One region of the Microbispora cellulosiformans genome, then DNA from elsewhere that is predicted to be linked to it. Evidence: riboswitches for the same ligand, from Rfam matches in the RefSeq annotation. Region 1 holds a riboswitch; the other holds the start of a gene.
What was found. A riboswitch is a leader RNA that binds a small molecule or an ion and turns the genes downstream of it on or off. The one in region 1 is predicted to bind cobalamin.
Positions count from the first base shown of each region.

Region 2: linked by a shared signal. The riboswitch ahead of F5972_RS32545 (ABC transporter substrate-binding protein) and the one ahead of F5972_RS04500 (ribonucleoside-diphosphate reductase subunit alpha) in region 1 are both predicted to bind cobalamin.

Region 1 is NZ_VYTZ01000002.1:72,765-76,957, forward strand. It holds gene F5972_RS04500 (ribonucleoside-diphosphate reductase subunit alpha) at 1-2,193, opposite strand, end outside; cobalamin riboswitch at 2,326-2,534, opposite strand; gene F5972_RS04505 (Bug family tripartite tricarboxylate transporter substrate binding protein) at 2,580-3,551, opposite strand; gene F5972_RS04510 (GNAT family N-acetyltransferase) at 3,634-3,879, shown strand; gene glmS (glutamine--fructose-6-phosphate transaminase (isomerizing)) at 3,946-4,193, opposite strand, start outside.
Region 2 is NZ_VYTZ01000017.1:150,968-155,160, forward strand. It holds gene F5972_RS32535 (PepSY-associated TM helix domain-containing protein) at 1-671, shown strand, start outside; gene F5972_RS32540 (acyltransferase family protein) at 767-2,113, opposite strand; adenosylcobalamin (AdoCbl) riboswitch at 2,517-2,660, shown strand; gene F5972_RS32545 (ABC transporter substrate-binding protein) at 2,712-3,686, shown strand; gene F5972_RS32550 (FecCD family ABC transporter permease) at 3,691-4,193, shown strand, end outside.

The DNA.
Region 1 (4,193 bases):
CTCGTCGGGGATGACGGCTTCCTCGGGGGTGACGGCCGGCACCGTCGTCTGGGCGATCCGGGTCGCCGGGCGGGAGCGCAGGTAGTAGGTGGTCTTCAGGCCCGACCGCCAGGCGTAGGCGTACATCGACGAGAGCTTGCCGATGGTGGGCGCGGCCATGAAGAGGTTGAGCGACTGCGACTGGTCGACGTACGGCTGCCGCGCGGCGGCGAGGTCGACGAGCGCCTTCTGCGGCAGCTCCCAGGCGGTGCGGTAGAGCGTCTTGAGCTCGCCGGGGATCGCGGGGATGTCCTGGATCGAGCCGTCGTGGAGCTTGATCGCGTCGCGGATCGCCCGCGTCCACAGCCCGAGGGCCTGGAGATCACGGACGAGATACCGGTTGACCTGGAGGAACTCCCCCGACAGCGTCTCGCGCTTGAAGACGTTCGACACCTGCGGCTCGACGCACTCGTAGCAGCCCGCGATCGAGGCGATCGTGGCCGTCGGCGCGATCGCGACCAGCAGGGAGTTGCGCAGCCCGGTCTCCGCGATCCGCGCGCGCAGCGCCGCCCACTCCTCCGGGTGCGCCGGGGCGCACGGGAAGTGGTCGAGGTGCAGGACCCCGCGCGCCGCCCGCGTCTCCTCGTACGCCGGGTGGCGCCCGCGTTCGGCGGCGAGGTCGGCCGAGGTGCCGTACGCCGCGAGCGCGATCTCCTCGGCGATCCGGGTGGAGAGGGCCAGCGCCTCCGGCGAGTCGAACGGCAGGCGCAGCGCGAAGAAGACGTCGGCGAGGCCCATGACGCCGAGGCCCACCGGCCGCCACCGCTGGTTGGCCGCCTCCGCCTCGGGCGTCGGGTAGAAGCCGAGGTCGATCGTGCGGTCGAGGAACCGTACGGCGGTGCGGACCGTGGCGCGCAGCCGGCCGAAGTCGACGCCGTCCCCCTCGGGGGTGAGGTGGGCGGCGAGGTTGACCGAGCCGAGGTTGCACACGGCGGTCTCGCCGTCGCTGGTGACCTCCAGGATCTCGGTGCACAGGTTGGACAGGTGGATGACGTTGCGCGGCAGCGCGGTCTGGTTGGAGGCGCGGTTGGCGGCGTCCTTGAAGGTCATCCAGCCGTTGCCGGTCTGGGCGAGGGTGCGCATCATGCGGGCGTAGAGGGTGCGCGCGGGCACCTGCCGGACGTACCGCCCGGCCGCCTCCAGTTCGCGGTATCGGACGTCGAACGCCTCGCCCCACAGGTCGGTCAGCTCGGGGGTCTCCTTGGGGTCGAACAGCGACCACACGCCGTCCGCCTCGACGCGGCGCATGAACTCGTCGGGCACCCAGTTGGCCAGGTTGAGGTTGTGAGTGCGGCGCGACTCCTCGCCCGTGTTGTCGCGAAGCTCCAGGAACTCCTCGATGTCGGCGTGCCAGGTCTCCAGGTAGACGCAGGCGGCTCCCTTGCGCCTGCCGCCCTGGTTGACCGCCGCCACCGACGCGTCGAGCGTGCGCAGCCAGGGGACGATGCCGTTGGACAGGCCGTTGGTGCCCCGGATCAGCGACCCGCGCGAGCGCACCCGGGTCCAGGCGACGCCGATCCCGCCGGAGTACTTCGACAGCCGCGCGATCTGGCCGTACCGCTCGTAGATGCTCTCCAGCTCGTCGCGCGGCGAGTCGAGCAGGAAGCACGACGACAACTGCGGGCGGCGCGCCCCGGAGTTGAACAGCGTCGGCGAACTGGGCAGGTAGGCGAGCGCGGACATCAGCCGGTACAGCTCGGCCGCCTCGCCGACGCTCGCCGCCAGGCCGCAGGCCACCCGCAGCAGGAAGTGCTGCGGGCGTTCGAGCACCCGCCGCGTGACCGGATGCCGCAGCAGGTAGCGGTCGTAGACCGTGCGCAGCCCGAAGTACTCGAACCGGTCGTCGGCCGCCGGGTCGATCAGCGCGTCCAGCGCCGCGGCCTCGTCGGCCACGAACGCGGCGACGGTGTCGCCCAGCAGCCCGGCGGCGTGGGCCGCCGCGACCGACTCGGAGAAGGCGCGCACCCCCTGGCCCGCCGTCTCCTCCTCGATGACCCGGGCGAGCAGCCGCGCCGCCCGCCGGGAGTTCTCCGGGTCGGCGACGACCCCCGCCGCCGCCTCCTCGATGGCCCGCCAGACATCCGCGGCCGTCTCCGTGCCGCGCGCCCCGGTGCCGGGGCGCGCGGGCGCGGAGACCGGGTCGGTGATCGTCATCGGTCGCCCTCTCCTCCTCGTCTCCTGACCCGGCCGGCCGGAGGGGAGGGCACACCGCGGCGCACGCTCGTGACGGCACGGCGTACGGGCGGCGGGCCCTCCCTCGGGGCACGGCGCGGGCGCGCGCGGTGGCTCCGCGCGCGGTCGCGGGCAGGTCTTCGGGCTCGCGGGCGGCCGGCGGGACACACCCGCCGGACCTACTGGCCGTCGCTTCCCGGCGCGCTCGCGCACCAGTGCTCCAATGACGGCGGTCGTTCCCGCTCACCGCTGCGGGGCAGCCCCGGATTCACACCGGGTTCCCTCTTGCCTCACCGAGGTGAACCAGCGACGCGATGGATCCTACATCTAGTGGGCGATCACGCAAGCAGCCCTACAAGTTGTGTTGCTCACCGGATTCCGAGATCGTCGAGGAGCAGGGCCGTACGACGCGCCTCGCCCGTCAGCCACTGCCGGAACTCCTCACCGGCGAGCCACATCGGCGTCCAGCCGTTGCGCTCGCACAGGCGGAGCCAGGCGGGTGAGTCCACGACGGCCCGGCACAGATCGGTCAGCGCGTCGCGCTCGATGGCGGTCACCCCGAGGGGGGCGAGCAGGCCGGTCCAGTTCGCGTACGCCACCCGCACCCCCGACTCGGCCAGCGTGGGCGCGTCCAGGCCGGGCAGGCGCTCGGGAGACGAGACGGCGAGCGGCCGCAGCCGCCCGGCCCTGACGTGGGCGGCGACGTCGCCGCGCCCTCCGAAGGCGAGCGCGGTCGTCCCCTCGGCCACCGCCGCGACGGCCCGGGCGGGGCTGTCGAAGGCCTCGTACGCCGCCAGGCGCGGGTCGGCCCCGAGCCCCCGGGCGGTCAGGCCGAGCAGCAGGTGGCCGGGCCCGCGGTCGGGGCCGCCCGCCACCTTCACCCGCTCCGGGGTGTTCAGCAGGGCCGCCGCGACCTGCTCGAACGTGCGGTAACCCGAGCCGGGGGAGGCCACGAGCACCTGCCACTCCCCCGCCAGCCTGGCCAGCGGCACAGTCCGGGCGACGAACGACCCCACGTCGCCGCGCGTGTCAACGGGCGCGTGACCGAGTGCGCAGTCGGCGAGCAGGAGAGGGTCGGCGACCAGCAGCCGGTCCGTCCGCCCCATGGCGAAGCGGCCGACGGCCGGCGCGCCGCTCCGGACGTCCCGCGTGATCAGCACCCTCCGGGCCCAGCGCCGGGCCTCGATGAGGGACTTCAGGCTCCGGGCGACGCCGTCCCCCCAGCACTCCGGCGGGCCGGGGACGAGGAGGGAGATCTCCCCGCGGTACCGAGGCGCCGGGGTGCCGCACCCGCCCGCCAGGGCCAGGACCCCCAGTGCGAGAACCGTACGGCGTCGCATGCGGCACCCTCCCCCCGAAGAGTCCCTTATGCGGACAGACTATGAGCAACCACCCCATGTCAGGACATAACGGACGTTACGGATGCGGCAATCGGTGCCACGGGCGCGCGGCCGGGGCGTCGCCGTGCGGGCCGTGTCGGCGGCCGTACGGTGGGGCTTCGAGGAACTCGGGCTGCACCGGCTCGAACTGCACCACTCCACGCGCGACCACGCCTCCTGCCGGGTGGCGGACAAGGCCGGTTTCGCCGTCGAGGGAGTCCTCAGAGCGGCGCTTCTGCACGCCGACGGCTGGCACGACATGGAGGTCCACGCCCTCCTCAACGCCTAGCGCGAGCACGGCTCGCGCGAGCACGGCTCGCGTCGCCGGGACGCGAGCCGTGGGTGCCGTACGGGCTTACTCGACCGTCACGCTCTTGGCGAGGTTGCGGGGGCGGTCGACGTCGCGGCCGAGGGCGACGGCGGCGTGGTAGGCGAACAGCTGGAGCGGGATCGTGAGCAGGATGGGGTCCAGCTCCACCTCGTTCCTCGGCACCACGATGCAGTCGTCGGCCGCCTCCGAGGTGCGGTGGCCGACCATGAGGATGCGGCCGTCCCTGGCCCGGATCTCGCCCAGCGTGGTGAGGTTCTTGTCCAGCAGTTCGT
Region 2 (4,193 bases), on a different contig from region 1:
ACGCCGGGGACAACATCGCCGCGCTGCGCACGACGTTCGGCTGGGAGACTCCGGCGATCAACGCCGACCTCGGTGCGCACGCCGGGCACTCGGGACACGCCGGGCACTCCGCGGGCGGCGGTCAGGCCGGCGGCACCCCTGACGTGGGCATCGACCAGGTCGCGCGGGCGGCGGCCGCGTGGCGGCTGTCCGGCCCGCTGGAGGTCGTCCTGCCGGCCGGGCCCGGAGACGCGTACGTGGTCAAGGAGATCCACAAGACCGCCCCCACACGCCTGGACCAGATCGCGTTCGACCCGGCGACCGGGCGGGTCGTGGGCGAGCTGCGGTTCGCCGACTATCCGCTGGCCGCCAAGCTCACCGAATGGGGCATCGACGCCCACATGGGTCTGCTCTTCGGCCTGGCCAACCAGATCGTTCTGGCCGCGATCGCCGCCGGGGTCATCACGCTGATCGTGCTGGGCTACCGGATGTGGTGGCGGCGCCGCCCGACCCGCGGCTTCGGCCGGCCCTACCCCCGGGGCGGCTGGCGGGGCCTGCACTGGGGAGTCCTGGTGCCGCTGGCCCTGCTCACCGCCGTGATCGGCTACTACCTGCCCCTGATGGGCATCTCCCTGGCCGCGTTCCTGGTGATCGACGTCCTGCTCGGGCTCCGCGCCAGGTCGGCACGCTGACCCCCTGAACCACCACGACGGCGTCGGGCCGGTCCACCTGATGGGGGCCGGCCCGGGCGGCGCCGCGCCTCGCGACGGCCCGCGTCCGCGGGAGGTCATCCACGCGGCGGAGCGGCGACCGCGGGCCGGCTGACCAGGAACAGGCCCCCGAGCAGTGCGACGGACGCGATCACCGGCGCCGGCCCCGGTGCGAAGCCGGTCACCGTGAGGGTGAGCAGCGCGCCGCCGACGAGCGGTACGGCGACCGCCACGTGCCGGCCGGCCGCGGCTCCCGCCGGCTCCTCCCACCGGCCGAACAGGGCGGTGAGCCCGAGCAGGACCGGAGCGAGGGCGGCCATCCACAGCGGGACGCCGCTCCACCAGGCCGCCGAGCCGGGGAGCGGGGTGTCCAGCCCGAACCCGATGGTCGCGACCCCGGCGACGGTGACGAGCGCGGTCATGTGCCACAGGTAGACGGTCATCATGCGCGGCGCGAGCGCGGTGAGCACCGCCTCGGCGCGGGGCCGGCGGGCCATCGCGTTCAAAGCGGGGCGCAGCAGCATCGCCAGGCCGAGCTGACCGGCGAAGAGCGCGAGCAGGCACGCGCTCGGCGGGGCCATGTTCGAGACCGCGCCGGGCATCCCGATCATGCTGGCGGGGTACGGCCCGGCCGCCACGAGGGCCGCCACCATCGCGAACCCCGCGCCCGCGAGCGCCGCCGCGCGGCGTCCCCGCAGCCACTCCAGGCCGCCGTCGGCGTAGCGGAACCCGACCTGGTGGACGGTCAGCCACACGAACGCGACGTTGAGATAGCCGGCGGCCTCCAGCCCCGAGAAGCGGACCAGGTCGGTCAGCACCGCGCCGCCCGCCAGCACCGGCAGCGCGACCCCGGCCCGTACGCGCAGCAGGCGGGGTGTGGCCACCACCGCGAGCAGGTACACGGCGAGGAACCACAGCAACTGGCCGACGGTCCGCGCGGCCACCTCGACCGGCTGCGGGGGCACGCCGAGCGCGGTCAGGAGGTGGGGGAGCGGCAGCCAGACGGCCGCGAGCGGCGCCACCGGCCAGGCCAGGCGGCGCACCCGCCGCGCCGTCCACTCCCGCGCCGTCCGCCTCTCCGCGCTCGACCGCCGCGCCGTCCAACCCCGGGCGGCCCGGCCGCTCTCGCCCGCGTCCGCCGGTACGGCGCGGCGTGCCGCGGACCGGTAGCTGATCGCGTTGGCCGCGCCCCCGGCGAAGAAGACCAGCGGCATCACCTGGGAGATCCAGGTGATGAACGGCGCCGCCGCCAGGGCGTTTCCCGTGGTCAGCCGTCCTCCGGCGTACGAGAGGACCGGCATCGCCCAGTGCTGGGCGACCACGAGGACCATCCCGAAGACGCGCAGGACGTCGATGAAGCGGTCCCTGGGCCCGGGAGCGGCGGGGGCCCGCACGGGGGCGGGCGGAAACATGGTCAGGGACACGGGGGCGCCGCCTTCGGTCGTCGGTTGTCGGTCACGGGCCCGGCCGGAGCGGTGGGCGGTCGCGACCATCCGATCCGGCGCCGGCCGGGGGAGAAGAGCCCGGGGAGAGCCCGGGGGAGAGCCGGAGGGCTCGGGGTGGGAGCCCGGGAGAGTGACAGTGCGGGAGCTGGAGGGCTCGGGGTGGGAGCCCGGGAGAGACACAGTGCGGGAGCTTCCGCCGGGGTTTCCCGGCCGCTCCAGGCTCCCGCCCGGGCGCCGTCCGGCGCAGCGACGGAGCCACTACTCCCGATCTTGGGTGAGCCCCCGCCTCCGGGGTGGGGCCTGCCCTACCACTCCGGCTTACGGGCGGCGGCCGGGCCTCGGCGACAGGGGGAGGATGAGGGCGCGGCGGGGGAGTTGGTACCGTTGCGTCCGACGCGCGCAGCGCAGCGAAGTCCGGTGTGAACCCGGCGCTGTCCCGCAACTGTGGTTCCCCTCCCCGGGGACGAGCCAGGTCGCCTGCGTTGTGCGCCGACGCCATCAACCCTCGTGGAAAAGGGTGATCCGTCATATCCCGCGGGTCTCTCGATTTCCCGGCTTCCCCCCTTGGAGGACCCTCGTGAGGCCCCTGCGTACGGCCGTCGCGGGTGTGGTGCTGGGTGTGCTCGGACTGGCCGGCTGCGGCCAGAGCGGCGGCACCGCCACGTCCGCGTCCCCGCCACCGTCTGCCCCCTCGAACGCCGCCCCCTCGAACACCGCCGGCTCGAACACCGCCGCCTTCCCCGTCACCATCCAGGCGGGCAACGGCGCGGTGACCATCGACAAGCGGCCCGAGCACATCGTGTCGCTGTCCCCGACGGCGACCGAGATCCTGTTCGCGATCGGCGCGGGCGGCCAGGTGAGCGCGGTGGACGACCAGTCGACCTATCCGCCCGAGGCGCCGAAGACGTCGCTGTCGGGCTTCAAGCCCAATCTCGAGGCGATCGCCGCCGCCAAGCCCGACCTCGTCGTGCTCGCCAACGACCTGAAGGGCGTGGTCGCCGGCCTGGGGAAGGTGGGCGTGCCGGTGCTGCTGGAGCCCGCCGCGACCAAGCTGGAGGACACCTACGACCAGATCAGGGACCTCGGCGCGGCCACCGGCAACGTGGACAAGGCCGAGGAGGTGGCCGGCGGCGTCAAGCAGAAGATCGACGCGCTCGCCGCGGCGGCGCCCAAGGGCAAGAGCCTGACCTACTACCACGAGCTGGACACCACGCCGTACGCCGCCACGTCGAGCACGTTCATCGGGCAGGTCTACGCCCTGTTCGGGCTGAAGAACATCGCCGACGAGGCCCCGGACGCGGCGGGCGGCTACCCCAAGCTGTCGGCGGAGTTCGTGGCCAAGGCCGACCCCGACCTGATCTTCCTCGGCGACACCAAGTGCTGTGGTCAGAACGCCGCCGCGCTGGCCAAGCGGCCGGGCTGGTCCGGCCTGGCCGCCGTGAAGCAGGGCCGCGTGGTGGAGCTCGACGACGACGTCGCCTCCCGCTGGGGGCCGCGCGTCGCCGACCTCGCCCAGGCCGTCAGTGACGCCGTCCAGAAGGCGGCGGGCTGAGCCGGTGGCGACGCGTCCGCGCCGGGCGCTCCTTGTCGTGTCCGTCGTGCTGCTGGTGAGCCTGATCGCCGGGCTGGCGGTCGGCGCGGCGGTCATCTCGCCCCGCGCCATCGCGCTGGCCCTGCTCGACCGGCTGCCGCTGGTGTCCCTGCACTCCGGCCTCCAGCCGAACGAGGAGGGGATCGTCTTCCAGCTCCGGGTGCCCCGGGTGCTGCTGGCCGCCGTCGTGGGCGGCCTGCTCGCCCTGGCGGGGGCGGGCTACCAGGGTGTCTTCCGCAACCCGCTGGCCGATCCGTATCTGCTCGGCGCGGCGGCCGGGGCCGGTCTCACGGTGACGCTCGTCGTGGTGTTCCTGGGCGGCGACGCGGGGGTGGCGGCCGTGCCGGTCGCCGCCTTCGCGGGGGCCGTCGGCGGGGTCGCCCTCGCGTACGCGCTGGGCCGCACGGCGGGCCGGGCCGGGGGCACCGCGACGCTCGTGCTCGCCGGGGTCGCCGTCACCTCGTTCCT